DNA from 3 places in the Stenotrophomonas sp. YJH_SMC_80 genome. Region 3 is predicted to be linked to each of the others. Evidence: predicted binding sites of a transcription regulator. Region 3 holds the regulator's gene; each other region holds the start of a gene.
What was found. Region 3 encodes FliA, which starts transcription of late flagellar genes. Its sites were predicted from a motif close to TAAAGTTTNNCNNNCNNNGGCCGATAA; they were not measured.

Region 1: a site for FliA is predicted at 5,173-5,199, ahead of AC5P99_RS21290 (flagellin). Genes of this name have one in related genera too.
Region 2: a site for FliA is predicted at 2,590-2,616, ahead of AC5P99_RS18455 (methyl-accepting chemotaxis protein). Genes of this name have one in related genera too.

Annotation. Positions count from the first base shown of each region.
Region 1 is NZ_JCAFVP010000029.1:106-6,726, reverse strand. It holds gene AC5P99_RS21310 (flagellar basal body P-ring protein FlgI) at 1-587, shown strand, start outside; gene flgJ (flagellar assembly peptidoglycan hydrolase FlgJ) at 589-1,788, shown strand; gene flgK (flagellar hook-associated protein FlgK) at 1,797-3,677, shown strand; gene flgL (flagellar hook-associated protein FlgL) at 3,674-4,876, shown strand; gene AC5P99_RS21290 (flagellin) at 5,294-6,514, shown strand; partial or broken gene AC5P99_RS21285 (flagellin N-terminal helical domain-containing protein) at 6,587-6,621, shown strand, end outside.
Region 2 is NZ_JCAFVP010000015.1:21,795-28,415, reverse strand. It holds gene AC5P99_RS18455 (methyl-accepting chemotaxis protein) at 1-2,471, opposite strand, end outside; gene AC5P99_RS18450 (NAD-dependent epimerase/dehydratase family protein) at 2,681-3,574, opposite strand; partial or broken gene AC5P99_RS18445 (S41 family peptidase) at 3,673-3,953, opposite strand; gene AC5P99_RS18440 (KGG domain-containing protein) at 4,075-4,380, shown strand; gene AC5P99_RS18435 (MFS transporter) at 4,391-5,863, opposite strand; gene AC5P99_RS18430 (TetR/AcrR family transcriptional regulator) at 5,990-6,619, shown strand.
Region 3 is NZ_JCAFVP010000022.1:30,807-37,427, reverse strand. It holds gene motD (flagellar motor protein MotD) at 1-646, opposite strand, end outside; gene AC5P99_RS20440 (flagellar motor protein) at 648-1,388, opposite strand; gene AC5P99_RS20435 (chemotaxis protein CheA) at 1,490-3,319, opposite strand; gene AC5P99_RS20430 (protein phosphatase CheZ) at 3,322-3,927, opposite strand; gene cheY (chemotaxis response regulator CheY) at 3,927-4,319, opposite strand; gene AC5P99_RS20420 (RNA polymerase sigma factor FliA) at 4,377-5,120, opposite strand; gene AC5P99_RS20415 (MinD/ParA family ATP-binding protein) at 5,117-6,004, opposite strand; gene flhF (flagellar biosynthesis GTPase FlhF) at 5,991-6,621, opposite strand, start outside.

The DNA.
Region 1 (6,621 bases), on a different contig from region 3:
CCGTGGAGCGTGCGCTGCCCGATCCGCTGGCCAACGGCGGCGAGATCACCCTGAACCTGCACAACAATGACTTCACCACGGTCTCGCGCATGGTCGCTGCGCTCAACAATGCGTTCGGCGACGGTGCGGCGCGTGCGGTCGACGGCGTGACCGTGGCGGTTACCGCGCCGACCGATCCGGGCGCACGCATCGGCCTGCTGGCGCGCATCGAGAATCTGGAACTGACCCCGGGCAGCGCTCCGGCCAAGGTGGTGGTCAATTCGCGTACCGGCACCGTGGTCATCGGACAGCAGGTGCGCGTGGGACCTGCCGCGATCTCGCACGGTTCGCTGACCGTGACCATCCAGGAGAACACCAACGTCAGCCAGCCCAATGCGCTGTCCGGCGGCCGTACCGTAGCCAGCCCGCAGTCGACCATCACCGCCACCAACGACGGCAGCCGCATGTTCAAGTTCAGCGGCGGCACCACCCTGGACGAGATCGTGCACGCGGTGAACGCCGTGGGCGCAGCACCAGGCGATCTCATCGCGATCCTGGAAGCCCTGAAGCAGGCCGGCGCATTGAGTGCCGAGCTCGAGGTGATCTGATATGCGCATCAATCCCGCATTCGATCTGCACCCGGCACAACAGAACGATCCGGCGAAGATCGACAAGGTCGCGCGCCAGCTGGAAGGCCAGTTCGCGCAGATGCTGGTCAAGAGCATGCGTGACGCCAGCTTCGGCGACTCGCTGTTCCCCGGCGAAAACAAGATGTTCCGCGAGATGTACGACCAGAAGATTGCCGAGGCGATGACCCGCGGCAAGGGCCTTGGCCTGTCCGGCATGATCAGCCGGCAGCTGTCCGGCCAGGCCGCCGATGGCCCGGCACTGGATACCCGCGTGGACCCGGCCAAGGCCAGCCGTGCCTATCAGCTCAATGCACCGGCCAAGCCGGCACCGTCGCTGCCGCTGGAAGACGGCAGCCAGGCCGTGCGCCTGCTGCAGCAGATGGCCGCCGGCGCGCAGTCCGGCGCACACGCGGCGGTTGCACCGATGGAACAGGCGCTGGACCTGATCGCCGGGCGCGAAAGCAGCAGCATGCACCGCTCGCTGGGTACCGAAGATCCTTACATCGGCGGCCTGCAAGGCGACGACTGGGCTGCCAACAGCGACCAGTGGTCGGCTACCGCCAGCAACCGCGGCACGGCCATCAGCCCGGCCGATGCGATGGCGACCCGCACCGCCGTCGCGCAGCTGGGTGAACACACCCCGGAAGGCTTCGTCGCCAGCATCTGGCAGCACGCGCAGCGTGCGGCCAAGGAACTGGGCGTGGATGCCCGCGCCCTGGTCGCCCAGGCGGCGCTGGAAACCGGCTGGGGCAAGCGCCACATCAAGCATGCCGACGGCAGCACCTCGCACAACCTGTTCGGCATCAAGGCCAATGGCTGGAACGGCCAGCGCGCCGTGGCCGGCACCCACGAGTACGTCGATGGCGTGCGCCGCAACGAGACCGCCAGCTTCCGTGCCTACAGTTCGCCGGCCGAGAGCTTTGCCGACTACGTGCGCCTGCTGAAGACCAGCCCGCGCTACCAGCAGGCCCTGCAGGCCGGCACCGACGTGCAGGGCTTCGCCCGTGGCCTGCAGCGCGCCGGCTATGCCACCGACCCGCGCTACGCGGCCAAGATCGCCGCGATCGCCGGCGGACCGACCATCGAGCGCGCCGTCAGCGCCGTGGCCGATGCCGGCTCGCGCCTTGGCCAGACCTTCGCCAGCACCGCAACCGCGGCGCTGGGTATCACCCGTCGTTGAGGAACCCCATGTCCAGCGTACTTTCCACCGGTACCGGTGCCCTGCTCGCCTTCCAGCGTGCGTTGGCGACCACCAGCCACAACGTGGCCAACCTCAATACCCCGGGCTACAGCCGGCAGAAGGTCAACTTCGCCACGGCTGATCCCCAGAACTACGGCTACGGCACGGTCGGCAACGGCACCCGCATCACCGACATCCGCCGTACCGCCGACCAGCTGGCGATCTCGCGCCTGCTCGACAGCAGCGGCGAGCTGGCGCGCCTGAAGCAGCTCTCCGGCATGGCCGACCGGGTCAATTCGTTGTTCTCCGACGCGGCAACCAACGTGTCCGGCGTCTGGTCGAAGTTCTTCGATTCGGTCAGCGGCCTGTCGTCCAACGCGGCCGGCACCGCCGACCGCCAGAACATGCTGGATGGTGGCAAGGCTTTGGCCAACCGCTTCGTCCAGCTCAACACGCACCTGAACAACCTCAACAGCGAGGTCAACAACGGCCTGCTGGCCGGTGCCACCGAGGTCAACCGGCTGGCGCAGGAGATCGCGCAGATCAACGGTGCGATAGGCACCAACATCGCTACCGCCGCACCGGACCTGCTCGACCGCCGCGACCAGTTGATCACCCAGCTGATCGGCTACACCGGTGGCACCGCAGTGATCCAGGACGGCGGCATCATGAATGTCTATACCGCTGGCGGAAACGCGCTGGTGGTGGGCACCACGGCGACCAAGGTCACCACCGTGGCCGACCCGTACCAGCCGGAGCGCCTGCAGCTGGCGCTGGAAACGCAGGGCAACACCATCCGGCTCGACCCGAAGGCGGTCGGTGGCCAGATCGGCGGCCTGCTGGAATTCCGCGACACCGTGCTGACGCCTGCCCAGGCCGAGCTGGGCAAGCTGGCGGTAGGCCTGGCCGAGAGCTTCAACCAGGTGCATCACCAGGGCGTGGACCTGTATGGCCAGCTCGGGGGTGACTTCTTCAACATCGGCAATCCACGCGTCACCGCCAACAATGCCAACACCGGCACCGCCAGCCTCAGCGCCAGTTACGGCGACCTCGGCAAGCTGGACGCGCAGAACGTGGTGCTGCAGTTCGATGGCACCAACTGGAAGGCCAGTCGTGCCGACACCGGTGCGAACGTTCCGCTGACCGGCACCGGTACGGCCGCCGATCCACTGGTGATCAACGGCGTCAAGCTGGTGGTCGGCGGTACCCCGGCGGCCAACGACCGCTTCCTGCTGCAGCCGACCGCAGGCGTGGCTGGCAGCATGGAAGTGGCGATCACCGATCCGTCGCGCATCGCCGCTGCCGCTGCGGTGAAGGGCGCGGCGGCGACGTCCAACACGGGCACCGGCAAGCTGAGCGGTGTCACCGTCAGCGATTCGACCAACGCCAACCTGCGCAATCCGGCCGCGATCGTGTTCACCTCGGCCACCACCTACACCATCGATGGGGGCCCGCCGCAGACCTACACGCCCGGCCAGACCATCAGTGCCAACGGCTGGAGCTTCGTGCTGGACGGTGCGCCGAAGGTCGGCGACACCTTCAACATCACCCCGACTCCGGCGGGCTCGTCGGACAACAGCAACGCCTCCAGGCTGTCCAAGGTGGAGAGCGCCAAGGCATTCAACAGCGGCACGGTCACCCTCAACGGCGCCCTGGGTGGCCTGACCACCCAGGTCGGTGCAGCCGCCCGCTCGGCCGAGTATTCGCTGGAAGCGCAGCTGGTGATCAATGACAAGGCGCAGGAAGCGCGCGATGAGGTATCCGGCGTCAACCTGGACGAGGAGGCGGCCGACATGCTGCGCCTGCAACAGGCCTACCAGGCAGCCTCACAGCTGATCTCCACCGCCGACAGCATGTTCCAGACCATCCTGGGAGCCGTCCGTCGATGAGCAGCCGTATCTCCACCAGCATGATGTTCAACCAGTCCGTGTCGCTGATGATGGCCAAGCAGGCCAAGCTCAGCCACCTGGAGCAGCAGATCGCCACCGGCAGCAAGATCGTCAGCGCCAAGGACGATCCGGTTGCCGCTGGTGCGGCGGTCGGGCTTGACCGCAGCCTGGCCGCACTGGACCGGATGAAACTCAATGCCGGCAACGTGCAGAACCGACTGGGCGTACAGGAGAACGCCCTGGCCCAGGTCAACGACCTGATGGCGCGCGTCAACGACCTGACCATCCAGGCCAGCAATCCGGCACTGGGCGCCGCCGACAAGAAAACGCTGATCACCGAACTGAACCAGATCCGCGAGGGCCTGCTGTCGCTGGCCAACGCCGACGACGGCACCGGCCGCTACGTGTTCGGCGGCACCAACGATGGCGATCCGCCGTTCGCCAAGATCAATGGCAAGGTGGTCTACCGTGGCGACCAGACCCAGCGCCAGATTGAAGTCGGCCCCGATACCTATGTGCGGGATGCCCTGCCCGGCAGCGAAATCTTCATGCGCATTCCTACCGGCGACGGCTTCGTCGATGGTGTCGCCGCGGCCGGCAATACCGGCAACGGCGTGCTGACCAACATCACCCGCGATGGCAGCGACAGCTGGAACGGCCAGTCCTTCAGCATCCGCTTCACCGCCGCCGACCAGTACCAGGTACTGGACGGCGCTGGTAACGTGACCGGCACCGGCACGTTCAAGGCCGGTGACAACGTGGAAGTCAACGGAGTCCGCCTGCAGATCACCGGCGCACCCGCTGCCGGTGACAGCTTCAGTGTGAAGCCGGCAACCAGCCGCGACATCTTCGACACCATGGACAAGCTGATTGCCGCGCTTGATGCCGACACCGGCACCACCGCCAAGATGAGCGCGCAGCAGAACGAACTGCAGAGCGCCCTGCGCGATGTGGCCCGTGCGTCGGAGCGGATGATCGATTCGCGTGCGGCCGGCGGTGCGCAGCTGAAGGCACTGGACAATGCCGCCGACATGCGTGAAGCCAACAGCGTGACCCTGAAGACCACGCTGTCGCAGATGCGCGACCTGGACTATGCCGATGCACTGAGCCAGTACCAGCTGCAGAGCACCGCGCTGCAGGCGGCACAGACGATCTTCTCGCAGATGCAGTCGATGTCGTTGTTCAACAAGATCCGCTGACGCATCTCCTGCGTCACCCCTGAAAGGCCGCGATGCCCTGCATCGCGGCCTTTTTCGTTTCTGCGTGCCCGTTCCGTCGCGCTCGCCGGGCGTGGGCTGGCGCTACCGGAAACGTGCTGCACGCATTTTCCGTGATTGCCCATCAAGCCCGGCCCTGCCCCGCCGATACCTTCATCAGCGCTGGTTGGGCATGCCCAACCGCCCCTTCCGGGGTCGCCTTCACGCCCGGCCAGGGCTGGAAAACCCCGGAAAAACAGCCTCCGGCACCGGATTTCAGCGTCGACGGAATTCACGGCTAAAGGTTGTTGACAAAGCGCCGTTATTCATTTGGCAACAGCGAAGCACACAGCCACACAAAAAAACAGGCGGCGCTTCGTTTCATTCACCAACGGGTTCCATATAAGAGGAGACGACCCCATGGCACAGGTAATCAACACCAATACGATGTCGCTCAACGCTCAGCGCAACCTGAGCACCAGCGGCAGCTCGCTCGCTACCACCATCCAGCGCCTCTCGTCCGGCCTGCGCATCAACAGCGCGAAGGACGACGCGGCCGGCCTGGCGATCAGCGAGCGCTTCACCACCCAGATCCGCGGTCTGGACGTGGCCATCCGCAACGCCAACGACGGTATCTCGCTGGCCCAGGTCGCCGAGGGTTCGCTGAGCGAAGTCGGCAACAACCTGCAGCGCATCCGTGAACTGGCCGTGCAGTCCTCCAACGCCACCAACTCGGCCAGCGACCGCAAGGCCCTGCAGGCTGAAGTGACCCAGCTGGTCTCGGAAGTCGACCGCGTGGCCAAGCAGGCTGACTTCAACGGCACCAAGCTGCTGGACGGCTCCTTCACCAGCCAGCTGTTCCAGGTCGGCGCCAACGCCGGCCAGGCCATCGCCATCAACAGCGTGGTCAACGCCAAGGCCGATTCGCTGGGCGCGGCAACCTTCGCCAACGGCTACACCGGCACCAGCCTGGCCGCCGCCGACAAGGCCACCGCCGACACCACCTACTCCGGCCTGCAGATCTCGGTGACCCCGCCGGGCGGCACCGCCACCACGGTCACCATCAACGACTTCACCGTGAAGGCGGGCGAATCGATCACTTCGGCCACCTCTGCCGCGATCAACAACAAGCTGGGTGAAACCGGCGTCATGGCCTCGGTCAATGCCGGTGTGATCAGCCTGGCCTCGGTCAAGGACGGCCAGACCTTCACCCTGGGCGTCAGTGCCGCAACCCCGCCGGCCGGCGCCACCGCCGCGACCATCGCCGGCCTGGGCCTGACCGAAACCAGCACCAACGGCGGCCTGCTGACCGGCGCCACGGCCAACTTCGTCAAGGACCTGAACGTCACCACCGCCGAAGGTGCGCAGAAGGCGCTGTCGATCGTCGACAAGGCCCTCGAGTCGGTCAACAGCGTGCGCGCCGACCTCGGCGCGATCCAGAACCGCTTCACCTCGGTGGTGGCCAACCTGCAGACCTCCTCGGAGAACCTGTCGGCCTCGCGCAGCCGCATCCGCGATACCGACTTCGCCAAGGAAACCGCCGAACTGACCCGCACCCAGATCCTGCAGCAGGCCGGTACGGCCATGCTGGCCCAGGCCAACCAGGTACCGCAGAACGTGCTCAGCCTGTTGCAGCGCTGACATGAGCCGCCCCCGGGGCACGTCGGGGGCGTCTAACCCAACTCACGTGCAACCGCTCAAGGACCTCTCCTCATGGCACAAGTCATCAACACCAATACGATGTCGTT
Region 2 (6,621 bases), on a different contig from region 3:
ACGGCCAGCTGCTCGGCCTGCTCCTCCATCGCCCGCGCCGCGGCGCTGGCTTCCTCCACCAGTGCGGCGTTCTGCTGGGTGGTCTCATCCATCTGCACCACGGTCTGGTTGACCTGCTCGATGCCGGCGGACTGTTCGCGCGACGCAGCCGAGATCTCGGCCATGATCTCGTTGACGCGCCCCACCTGGCCGACGATGGCCTGCATGGTACGGCCCGCACCGTGCACCAGCTGCGCACCGGCACCGACCTGCGCCACGGATGCGTCGATCAGTTCCTTGATCTCCTTCGCTGCGCCCGCCGAGCGTTGCGCCAGCGCGCGCACTTCGCTGGCGACCACCGCGAAGCCGCGGCCCTGCTCACCGGCCCGCGCCGCTTCCACCGCCGCATTCAACGCCAGGATGTTGGTCTGGAACGCGATGCCGTCGATCACCGAAATGATCTCGGCGATGCGCTGCGAGGAGGCCTCGATCTGCTCCATGGTCTGCACCACCTGGTTGACCACTTCCCCGCCCTCGCTGGCAACGTCAGCGGCGGATCCTGCCAGGGTATTGGCCTGCAGCGCGTGGTCGGCGTTCTGGCGCACGGTGGAGGTCAGCTCCTCCATCGAGGCGGCGGTTTCTTCCAGGTTGGCGGCCTGCTGCTCGGTACGACGCGAGAGATCGCTGTTGCCCGCAGCGATCTCACCCGCCGCCAGGCGGATGCTGGCGGCCGACTGCTGGATCTGGCCGACGATCTGGGTCAACTGCTGCACGGTGCTGTTGGCATCGTCGCGCATCACCGCGAACACGCCATGGAAATCACCGCGCATGCGTGCGCTGAGGTCGCCGGCGGCAATCGCGCGAAGCAGCGTCGAAAGCTCAGCCAGGTTGTGATCGCTCACCTGCATCATGATGTTGAGGGTCTCCACCATGCGGCGGAAATCGTGGTCGAAGCGCTGGGCATCACCGCGTACAGCGAAGTCGCCGGCTGCCGCGGCGGCAGCCAGCTGCTGGATCTGCTCGTTGATCGCGGCCAGGTTGCTCTTGGTGGTGGCCATCGCTGCGGTGAACACCGCCTTCTCGCCCGGCAGCGCTTCCATGTCCACGCTGAGGTCACCCACCGCGTAACGCTGCATCACCTCGACCAGGCGCTGGGTGACCGCATTGCTGGAAGCCACCAGCTGGTTGCTGTCGGCCACCATGCGGCCGTACTCGCCGGGGAAGGCAGTGGCGTCCATGCGGTAGCTCAGCTCGCCAGCATCGTGGCGGCGCGCCATTTCCGCCTGCGCCGCCATCACCGCCTGCAGCTGCCCGCGCATGCCCTGCATCGCGTCCAGCAGGCGGCCCACTTCATCGTTGCTGCGCGCAGGCAAGGTGCTGTCGAGCTTGCCGGCGGCGACGTCACCCGCCACCCGCACCGCTTCGGCCAACGGGCGGATCGCCAGGCGGCGCAGCAGCACATAGACGCCGGCACTCAGCGTCAGCGCGGCCACCACGCCCACCAGCAGCGTCAACCACAGCAGCTGGCGCGCCTCGGCCACGATCACCGCGTGCGGCATCACCACGCCCAGCGCGAAGCGCTGCGGGGCATTGCCCACGCGTAGCGGCACGTAGACGCGCACGTTGCCGGCTGCATCGGGCGTGAAGGCTTCGAACCGGCGGTCGGCGGCGATGTCGGCCAGCATGCTGCGGGTCAATGCGTCGGTGCGCGGCTTGCCGATCTCGGCGGCATTCGCCGAGGCCAGCACCACGCCGTTGGGCGAAAGCAGCTCGACGCGGCCTGCGCCCATCGGCGTCAGCGTCGCCAGGTGCTTCTGCAGCGCCGCCAGCGAGAAGTCGACGGTGAACACGCCGAGGAAGGTACCGTTTTCGACGATCGGCGAGCTCAACGTGCTCATCAGCACCTGCTGGCCGGCGATGTCGTAGGCATAGGGCTCGCTGACCTTGGGCAGCTTGTCGCGGCTGGGTACCACGTACCAGTCGGCCGAGCCGTCGGCGGCTTCGGTGTAGTCGGTCATGGTCGACTGCTGCGGCTTGCCGTCATGCCAGGCCCAGTAGCTCATGTAGCGGCCGCTGGCATCGTGCATCGCGGTATTGGCGAACTCGGCATCCTTGCCATCGAAGGCATCGGCCTCCCACATGGTGCTCTTGCCCAGCCACTCCGGGTGGGTGCGCAGCTGCTCGCCCAGCACGGCAGCCAGGCTGGCGCGATCGGGCACGTCACCCCGCGCACGCTGGGCGAGCACGGCTTCGACCATGGCATCGTTGCTGGCGAACGCCGTGCCCAGGTCGGCGGCGACCTGGCGCGCTTCGGCGTTGGCCTCGCTGGTCATGGTCTGGCGCGAGGCATCGATCAGGCTGGCACTGGCCTGGCGATAGATCAGGAACGCCGTCAGGCCGAAGCACAGCAGCGCGATGACGGCGGTGCCCAGCATCAGCTTGTGGGCGATGCTGCCCGGGCGGCGGGCAGCGGCGGAACGGGAAGAAGGCATGGAGGGGTCCGCAAGGCAGTTCAGGACGACCGGCACCGGGAGGGCACCGCGCAGGCGCGCGATCCGTCGCGCAGGCCACCGGCCGCCGGGACCCGCCCGGCGCAGGAAGCGCACCGGGTTAGCGGCCGCCTGCCAACGAGGTTGAGGCGACCGGCCTACACATTCCTGAATCCACTCAGGGACGGGGGAGGGATCCGTCCCCGCGTCCCCTATTCGGCCACCCGATCCTTGATCCACTCCGCGCGTGGCAACACCTCGATGCTGCCTGCGGCGTACTGCTGCAGCACGGCGTCCGGCCCGAAACGCGGCTGCCACCCCAGCTCCCTGCGGATGCGGGCGCTGTCGTAGACACGGTCGACGCTCAGCGGCAACGGCCAGCCGCGGCGCTCGAACTCTGCCAACAGCTGCGGTACGCGCCGGGCCAGTACATTGCGCGGCTGGGTGGCCAGTTCCAGGCAATCCTCGCGACGGAACGGGGTTGAGGCGCAGGCGATGTAGCGGGCGAAGGCCGGCCCCTCATCCAGCAGCAGCGCGGCATGGGCACTGGCCACGTCACGGGCGTCGATCCCACGATGCAACCGGAACATCGCCATCCGTTCCGGCGGTTCCGGGAAGCAGCGCCCCATCCGCAGCACGCGCACCCCGAAGTCCGGTGCGGCGGCAGCTTCAGCCAGGGCCTCGGCCTGCAGCTTGCTGCGGTGGTAGATCGTTCGCGGCAGCGGCTCGGTATCCTCATCGATCCAGCGGCATCCCCCTGCCACCACCGCGTGGCCGTACAGCGCGGTGGTACTGGTCAACACGAACCGCCGTGCGCCTGCCTCGCGCGCCGCCTGCAGCAGGTGCGCGGTCGCGTCCACGTTGATCTGCTGGAACACCGCGTCCGGTACCAGGCCGACGTGTGGCGCATGCAGGGCCGCGGTATGGATGACCGCGTCGACGCCCTGCACCGCGCGCACGACGGCTTGATGATCGGTGACATCGGCAATGATGCGCGTGGTGGCAAACGGACTGCGGTCCAGACCCACCACTTCATGGGCAGCCGCCAGCGCGCCGAAGATCGCGCGCCCGATCCGCCCGGAACTGCCGGTCAACAGAATCTTCATTGAGTCCATTCACTCGAAGCGCCCGGGAACTACCGGGATGCTTCGATTCTAGGCATGCAGCGGAACATCTGCGATAGGACGACCACGCAACTGTGCGTTCATCTTGACGACTTCGGCGGAGCCAGCAGTTGACGCGCGATGGAGAGTGGATCGTCGCCGCCTGCCGCGTGGGGCGCGACACCGGTCCGTTCGCAGTTTCCACCGGTGCGCAGTCTGATCGGTTGCCGGTCCGGAACGTTTATCTGATAGCCATCGGGCAGCAGCACAGGATCATCGAACATATGTGCGGCACCGCCACTGCGGCCGCCGGCCTTGCCGCGCATCCGAGGGCCGGCAGTGAATACGCGACGAATGCGGCCGCCGGGCCGGCTGCGTGATCATCCCCGTGCGCAGGGCGCGTGAAAACCGGGGCGAAGATGGCGACCTGGACTTAGCGTGCGATGGCCAAGCATGGACGCCGTCGCCCACGAAGGCGGCGTCCACACTGCAGGAGATTTCACATGACTGAGCAGAACCCGCGCAGCTCCAACCGGGGCTTCGCCTCGATGGACCAGGACAAACAGCGCGCGATCGCCGCCAAGGGCGGGCGCGCGGCACATGCCTCCGGCAATGCGCACGAATTCAGTCCGGCCGAAGCACGTGTCGCAGGCCGCAAGGGCGGCGAAGCGATCAGCCGCGACCGCCAGCACATGGCCACGATCGGACGCGAAGGTGGACACGCACGCCACGCCAACGCGCGCCAGCAGCAACAACAGCCTCAGGCGATCGAACGCACGGCAGAGGACCCGCAACGCCAGCAGGGCTGATTGCTGCGCGTCAAGCCGATGCACGCTGCCGATGCAGCCCAAGCGCCGCAAGCAGGGCCAGCGCACCCGCCACCGCCATCGCCCAACCGAACCCGCTGGCCATCGCACTGCGGTACCAGGTCAGCACCTGCGGCGTGGCGTGCATCGAGCCCGGGTGCAGGATCAGTTCACGCGCCTGCGCAACAAGCCGCTGCTGCCCTGCGGCCTGTGCGCAGGCGGCGAACTGCTGTACGGCACGCTGGCCCATCAGGCTGCCCATCAGCGCGATGCCCAGGCTCCTGCCTGCCTGGCGCAGCGCGTTCATCGTGGCTGACGCGATACCTGCGCGTTCGGCCGGTGCGTTGGCCATGATCGCCATGCCGGTCGCCGGCACCGCCAGCCCCATTCCAATGCCAAGCAGCATCAGCACGGCAGTGGCATGAGCGCGCGAAGTAGCCGGTTCGAACGTGGCCATTGCGCACAGCGCCACACCGGCCAGGACGTAGCCCAGCACCAGCGCGGCATGCAGCCCGAGGCGGGCAACCAGGCGCCCGAACAACAGCGAGACACCACCCATCAACAGGAACTGGGGAGCCAGCTGCGAGCCTGCCAGCGCGGCGCTGTGCCCCTGTGCCTGCTGGAAGAACAGCGACAGGAAGAACAGGCTCGCATAGGCGGTGAAGCCCAGCACGAACGAGGCCAGGTTGAGCATGCGGAAGCGACCGTCGGCAAACAGGTCCAGCGGCAGCAGTGGCCGTGCCACCCGCCGCTCGACGATGCCGAACAGGATCAGCCCCGCAGTTGCGGCGCCCAGCGCCAGAAGCGTCACCGGGGCCAGCAGGCCCTGCTCGCCGATCGCGATCAGGCCATAGCACAGTGCGCCCAGCGCGCCGATACTGAGCAGCTGCCCGGCCGGATCCAGCGCGGCGTGCTGCGGGTGCCGTCGCTCGGCGATGCCCCAGGCGCCAAGCACAAACGCCAGCAGCCCCAAAGGCAGGTTGATCAGGAAGATGCTGGGCCAGCCGGCCCGCTGCACCAGCGCACCGCCGAGCAACGGGCCGAGCACCAGGGCCAGCGCGCTGAAAGCGGACCAGCCACCGATCACGCGTGCACGCTGGCCCGGATCGGGAAATGCGTGACTCAGGATCGGCATCGCACTGGGAATCAACAGCGCACCTGCCACGCCCTGCACCGCGCGCCCGGCGACCAGGGTCGAAAGGTCCTTGGCGCAGGCGCACAGCAGCGAGCCCATGGTGAAGGTGGCGACGCTCAGCAACCACATTCGCCGATGACCATAGCGATCCCCCAACGGACCGGCCGACAGCATCAGCGCCGACAGTGCGATCGCATAGGCGTTGATCACCCATTGCAGGCCCGCCATGTCGGTCTGCAGCGCCTGCTGCAGGGTTGGCAGGGCCACGTTGACGATGCTGATGTCCAGCGAAGCGAGGAATGTACCGAGGTAGGCCGCCAGCACCAGGGCGGGCCGTTGGAGGCGTCTCATGCGTGGATCCGGGGGGAGGATGTGCGCGCATGCTATCGACTGACTGACCGTCGGTCAATGACCAGCGGTCAGTCAATGCGAAGGGGCAGCTAGAATGGCGTCCGTCACACCCGGATACCGCCCACCATGCAGACCCCAGCTGTCGCCAGGCCTCGCACCAAGCCCGCCGAAACCCGCCAGGAGGAACTGATGGACGCCGCGCAGGCGTTGTTCCTTTCGCAGGGTGTGGACGCCACCACCATCAGCGACATCGTCGCCGCGGCCGACGTGGCCAAGGGCACTTTCTATACCTATTTCGCCTCCCGCACCGAGATCCTGCAGGCGCTGGCGCAGCGCTACACGCGGCAGTTCATGGACGAAGTCGAGCAGGCAGTGCAGCAACACCCTGCCGGTGATGGCGCAGCGCGCCTGCGCGCCTGGATCCGCGCCAACATCGAGATCTACGCGCGCACCCACGCGTTGCATGACGTGGTGTACGCCAACCATCACCACCACCAGCGGGGCAATGCCGAGCGCAATGCGATCCAGCAGCAGCTGCTGGGCATCCTCGAAGCGGGCAACGCAGCCGGACTGTGGCAGCTGCCTGCTCCACAGGTCACCGCCTCGTTGATCTATGCCGGCGTGCACGGGGCCACCGACGACCTGATCGCCACACCCGCACAGGATGCCGATGCCTTCATCGCCGCTGTGGAAGCGGATTGCCTGCGCATGGTCGGCGTTCCGGCAGCGCCGACGCGCAGCGGCAGACGCCGCTGAAG
Region 3 (6,621 bases):
AAGGGAAGGTGGCGGTGGCGATCGGCACGTTGTCGGTATGGCCTTCCACGCGCACGCTGTTGGGCACGTCACGCAGCACCTCGGCCAGGCTGGCCAGCGTCTGCCGTGCATGCACGTCCAGCGCGGCCGAGCCGGTGGGGAACAGGATGTCGCTGTTGATCTCCACTTCGATCCACAACTCGGTGCGGCGCACGCTGATCATGCCGCGGTCGATCAGCGGCGCCAGTGCGGCGGTGAGGCGGTCGGCGATGCTGTTGAGCTGGCGCTCGGCACGGGCGATCTGTTCCTGGTTGTGCACGGAGACCGGCATGCGCATCTGCGAGGCCATCGACGGCAGCAGGGTCGGGTCGTGCGACGGCGCGGGCGCGGAGGGGCCGATCTTGGTGCCGGACTTGATCACCGAGGGGCTGTCCCAGCCGCCACCCTGCACCTGCTTGTTACCCACCTGCACCGGGTTGATGGTGCGCGGTGCGCCGCCGAAGGCATCGGTGAGCGCGTCGGCCATGATCCGGTACTTGCCCTCGTTGACCGAGGAGATCGCGTACATGACCACGAAGAAGGCGAGCAGCAACGTCATCAGGTCGGCATAGGGGATCGCCCATGCTTCATGGTTGGCGTGCTCTTCGTGGTGCTTGCGGCGGGCCATGTCAGTGCAGGAAGCCGGAGAGGTTGGTTTCGATGTTGCGTGGGTTCTCGCCCTGGGCGATCGAAATCAGGCCTTCAATGACCATTTCGCGGTCGCGGGTGTTGTGCGAGATCACGCTCTTGAGCTTGGCGGCGATCGGCAGGAACAGCAGATTGGCCGAGGCGATGCCGTAGATGGTGGCGGTGAACGCGGCGGCGATGCCGTGGCCGAGTTTGCTCGGGTCGGCCAGGTTCTTCATCACCGCGATCAGGCCGAGAACGGCACCGATGATGCCGAGCGTGGGCGCGTAGATGCCCATCGCTTCGAAGACCTTGGCGCCGGCCTGGTCCTGGTGCTCCTGGCTGCCCAGTTCGATCTCCAGCATGTGACGCATCGATTCGGGTTCAACGCCGTCCACCAGCAGCTGCAGGCCCTTGCGCAGGAACGGGTCCTGCTGCGCTTCCACCTGCGATTCCAGGCCCAGCAGGCCCTGGCGGCGGGCGATGTTGCTCCACTCGACGATCTGCTGGATCAGTTCGCGGCGATCGCTGTGCGGCGGGCGCACGACCCAGCGCACGATCTTGAACGCATGCTTGAACACCGCCGGTGAGGTGTGAAGCAGGATCGCGGCAACGGTACCGACGATGACGATCACGAACGCCGCAGGCGACCACAGCGACGCCAGGCCGGCGCCCTTGAGGATGCTGCCACCGACCAGCGAGGCCAGGGCGAGAAAGAGTCCAATGAGGCTGAGTCTATCCATGGTTCCGGTATCGGCTTGTATGAATGGGACTTGAGACACCGGGAGAATGCGTACAGACGGTAGTCACAGTTTTCGGGTCGCCGGGCCTTGCCCGGCGGCGTTCAGCGTATGCCGTCCACGTCCAGGATCAGTGCCATGCGACCATCGCCGATCAACGTTGCACCGGCATAACCGCGCAGGCCGCGCAGGGCTTTTGGCAGTGGCTTGATGACCACTTCCTCGCGCCCGCGCACCTGGTCCACGACCAGGCCGAAGCGCGCTTCGCCGGCCTGCAGCACCACGATGGTCAGCAGGGTTGACGCGGCCGGCGTCACATCCAGCCACTGGCGCAGGTCGACCAGCGGCAGGGTGTGCGAGCGGCGATCAAGCACGGCGCGGCCATCGAACCAGCCCAGCGAGGTGCGCGGCGCGTGCAGCACTTCCATCACGCGTGCCAGCGGTAGCGCGTAGACGTCCTCGCCGGCCTGCACCAGCAGGGTCGGCAGGATCGCGAGGGTGAGCGGCACGCGGATCAGGAAGCGGCTGCCACGACCCAGTTCCGACTGGATCTGGATCTGGCCGCTCAGTTCGCGGATGCGCGACTGCACCACGTCCATGCCGACGCCACGGCCGGAGATGTCGGTGACCTGCTGCTTGGTCGAGAAGCCGGGCAGGAACACCAGGTGCAGGCATTCCTCGCTGCTCAGGCGGGCGGCGGCTTCCGGATCGATCAGGCCTTTCTCACGCGCCTTCGCGCGCAGCTTCTCCGGGTCGATGCCGGCGCCATCGTCCTGCACCTCGATGCTGACGTAGTCGCCTTCCTGCTGCGCCGACAGGCGTACATGGCCCATCCGCGGCTTGCCTTGTGCTTCGCGCAGGTCGGGCATTTCCACGCCATGGTCGATGGCGTTGCGGACCAGGTGCACCAGCGGATCGGCCAGTGCTTCGACCAGGTTGCGGTCGAGTTCGGTTTCGGCGCCGACCAGCTCCAGGTCCACTTCCTTCTTCAGCGAGCGGGCGACGTCGCGGGCGACCTTGGGGAAGCGCGAGAACACCTTGCCCACCGGCTGCATGCGGGTACGCATCACCGCCGACTGCAGGCGGGCAGTGGCGATGTCCAGCGTCGATACGGCGCGGTCCAGCTCCTCGTCGCGCAGGCGTGCACGCAGGGTCTTCAGGCGGTTGCGGGAAAGCACCAGTTCGCCGATCAGGTTGACGATCGCATCCAGGCGCTTGGTGTCCACGCGCACGGTGTGCTCGGCCTCGGCCATCGGCTTGGCCGCCGGCTTGGCGGCGGGCGCCGGTACGGGCGCCGGGCGCGGTGCAGCGGCAGGTGCCGCCGCGACGGTGGCAGCAGGCTTCGCGCCTGGCGCAGCGCCGCCGTGCAGCTGGTCCAGCAGCGCTTCGAACTCGTCTTCGCTGATCAGGCCGTCGTCGGCCTTCCTGGGCGGCGCGACCGCGGTCGGTGCGTTGCCGCCATGCAGCTGGTCGAGCAGGGCCTCGAATTCGTCGTCGGTGATCAGGTCGCTGCCGGCTGCCGCAGGCGCGGCCGCAGCGACCGGCGCGGCAGTGCCACCGTTCATGTCGAACTGCGCGATCAGGTCCGGCGGCGCATAGCCTGGCTCGGTGCCGGAGGACACGGCGTCCAGCATCGACTGCAGGTAGTCCAGCGATTGCTGGGCGGCGTCGAAGTGGTGGGCCTGCAGCACCGCCTGCCCGGCACGCGCGATGCCCAGGGCCTCTTCAGCGGCGTGGCACAGTTCGACCATCGCGGTGACGCCAAGGAAGCCGGCACCGCCCTTGAGCGTGTGGTATCCACGGAACACCGCGTTGAGCTGCTCGGTGTCCTGCGGTGCCTGCTCCAGCGACACCAGCTGTTCGCCCAGGCGATCCAGGATTTCCTGTGCCTCGATGATGAAATCGGCAGTGATGTCGTCGGATACCGCGCTCATGCTTACAGCCCCAAATCCGACAACAGGTCGTCGGCGTCGTTCTGCGAGACCGCGTGGCGGTCCAGTCCCTTCAGTGCCGGCCCGGCCAGTTCCGGGTCGGTGCGATGCTGTTCCGGCGGCAGGCCGAGTGCGCCGAAGCCCTCGTGCACGCGGCGGACGATGCCGACCACGCGACGGATGATCTGCCCGGTCAGGTCCTGGTAGCTCTGGGTCAGGGCGATCTCGGTCAGGTTGTGGCGGATGCGCTCGAGCTGCGCGTCCTGGCCCGGCTGCAGGCCTTCAGCACGCAGCTGTTCGGTCAGGCTGCGGCATTCCTCGGCCAGGTCCAGGGTGCGGTGCGTGGCCTGTTCGGTCATGGCCACCACGTGGTCCAGGCGTGCGCAGGCGTCGTCCAGCTCACCGGCCTCGCTGGGCACGGTCGGCAGCTCACCCAGTGCCTGCCCCAGCTCGCGGGCCAGCCGCGAGAGGCCGCTCATCATCGGCTGCGTACGCAGCGCGACCAGTCCGTCGATGCGCTGCCGCCAGGCGGCCTCGTCACCGGACTCGAGTGCGTCCAGGGCTTCCTGCAGGCGCAGGGCGAGGGCGCTCTTGTCGACCGTGGTATCCATCAGGCGCTGGCCGCCAGGCGTTCGAAGATCTTGCCGAGCTTCTCTTCCAGCGTCTGCGCAGTGAACGGCTTGATGATGTAGCCGTTCACGCCGTTCTGGGCGGCTTCGATGATCTGTTCGCGCTTGGCTTCGGCGGTGACCATCAGCACTGGCAGTGTCTTCAGCTTGGCATCGGCACGGATCGCCTTCAGCAGCTCGATGCCGGTCATCACCGGCATGTTCCAGTCGGTGACCACGAAATCGAACGGCTGGCTCTGCAGCAGCGACAGCGCGGCATGCCCGTCCTCGGCTTCGGCGGTATTGGTGAAGCCCAGATCGCCCAGCAGGTTCTTGACGATCCGACGCATGGTCGAGAAGTCATCGACGATCAGGATGCGCATGTTCTTGTTCAAAGCAGAGTTCCTTTGTTGTTCATTCCGGGCGGCCGGGGGCAGCCGCCTCGGGCATGTTCATTCTTCCAGGCCGGCGTCCGCCGCCTCGAAAATCTTGAGCCGGCCACGCAGGCGCAGCACCGCCTGGCCGTGGATCTGGCAGACCCGCGACTCGCTCACGCCGAGCACCGCGCCGATCTCCTTCAGGTTCAGTTCCTGCTCGTAGTAGAGCGAGAGCACCAGCTGTTCGCGCTCGGGCAGGTGGCCGATGGCCTTGCCCAGCTCACGGCCGAATTCACCACGCTCCAGCACCTGCTGCGGGGTCGGGCCGCCCTGGGCGACGGTGTCCAGCTCGCCCTGGTCCTCGATGCGCGACTCCAGGCTCAGCACCTGGCCACGTGCGGCGTCCTCCATCAACCGCAGGTATTCGGGCAGCGGCATCTCCATCGCGGCGGCCACCTCGGTGGCGCTGGCGGCGCGGCCGCTGCTCTGTTCCAGGCGGCGGATGGTGGCGGCGGCATCGCGGGCACGGCGGTGCACCGAGCGCGGCACCCAGTCGCCACGGCGGATCTCGTCGATCATCGAACCGCGGATGCGGATCGAGGCATAGGTCTCGAACGAGGCGCCCTGGTCGGCGTCGTAGCTGCGCGACGCTTCGATCAGGCCCATCATGCCGGCCTGGATCAGGTCGTCCACTTCAACGCTGGCCGGCAACCGCGCGGCCAGGTGGTGGGCGATGCGCCGCACCAGGTCCGAATGCTGGGCGATGACCTCGTTGGCCGCCGAGCGCTGGACTTCCCTGTACTGGGCTGCGCCTTTCATGCGGCCACCCCGCGCTGCTTGAGGATGCGCTCGAGGAAGAACTCGACGCCGCCACGCGGTTCGGTCGGCGCCTGCCAGCGTGCGGTGCGACGCGCGATCTCGGTGATCGCCAGCGCGGCCGGGCTGGACGGGTAGGCCTTCACCACCGGCTGCTGGCGCTGCACCGACAGGCGCAGCCAGTCGTCCTGCGGCACGCAGCCCAGGTAGTTCAGCGAGACATCGGCGAGGAACTTCTCGCAGACGCGGGTCAGCTTTTCGTACAGCACGCGGCCCTCGTTGGGGTCGCGCACCATGTTGGCCACTACCTGGATGCGGTCCACGCCGCGTTCGCGCGACAGCACCTTGATCAGCGCGTAGGCGTCGGTGATCGAGGCCGGCTCGTCACAGACCACCACCACGGTGTCCTGCGCGGCCTGGCAGAAGGTCAGCACGCCGTCGGTGATGCCGGCGGCGGTGTCCACCACCATGATGTCCAGTTCGCGTTCCAGCTCGGAGAACACGTTGACCAGGCCGACGTGCTCGGCCGGGGCCAGCTCGGCCATGTGCCGGCGGCCGGACGCGGCCGGCACCACCAGCACGCCGTTCGGGCCTTCGACGATGACGTCGTCCAGCGAGCAGCGGCCGGCGACCAGGTCGGCCAGCGTGAAGGTCGGGTTCAGCCCCAGGATCACGTCGATGTTGGCCAGGCCCAGGTCGGCGTCCAGCAGCAGCGTGCGCTTGCCCATGCCGGCCAGTGCCACCGCCAGGTTGGCGGACACATTCGTCTTGCCCACGCCGCCCTTGCCGCCAGTGACGGCAATGGTGCGCACAGGGCCGAGCGGCTCGCTGCGGGTGGCCGACAGCGGGAAGGTCTTGGTCAGCTTGGCGTACTCACGCGACGGCATGGTTCAACTCCGGGTTGCAGGGCATATCGGCCGCGCGGCGCAAATCTTCAAGGCGAAGTACGAGATTGGCCGCACTGGCCCGGTGCAGGTCCTCCGGAACGTCCTGGCCATCGGTCACCCAGGTGATCGGCAGGGCGTGGTCCACGGCCACTGACAGGGCGTTGCCGAAGCGGCCGGTCTCGTCCAGCTTGCTCAACACCAGGCCCTGCAGGTTGGCGGCGCCGAAGCGGCGGACCACCTCGTCCATGTCGCCGAAGCTGGTGTTGGCCGGTAGCACCAGCAGGGTGCGTACCTGGCGGGCGGCGCGCAGCCACTGCAGCTGCGCGGCCAGCGCGCGGTCGCGCGGGCCCAGCCCGGCGGTGTCGATCAGCACCAGCTTGTAGTCCTTCAGGCGTTCCAGCAGCTGGTCCAGGTCGGTGCCGCTGTTGGCTTCGTGCACCGCGATGCCGAGCTGGCGGCCGTAGCCGTACAGCTGCTCGCGGGCGCCGATGCGGGTGGTGTCGGTGGTCACCAGGGCGACGTCACGCGGCGCGTGTTTCTCGGCGAAGCGCGAGGCCAGCTTGGCGATGGTGGTGGTCTTGCCGGCGCCAGTCGGGCCGACCAGGGCGATCACGCCG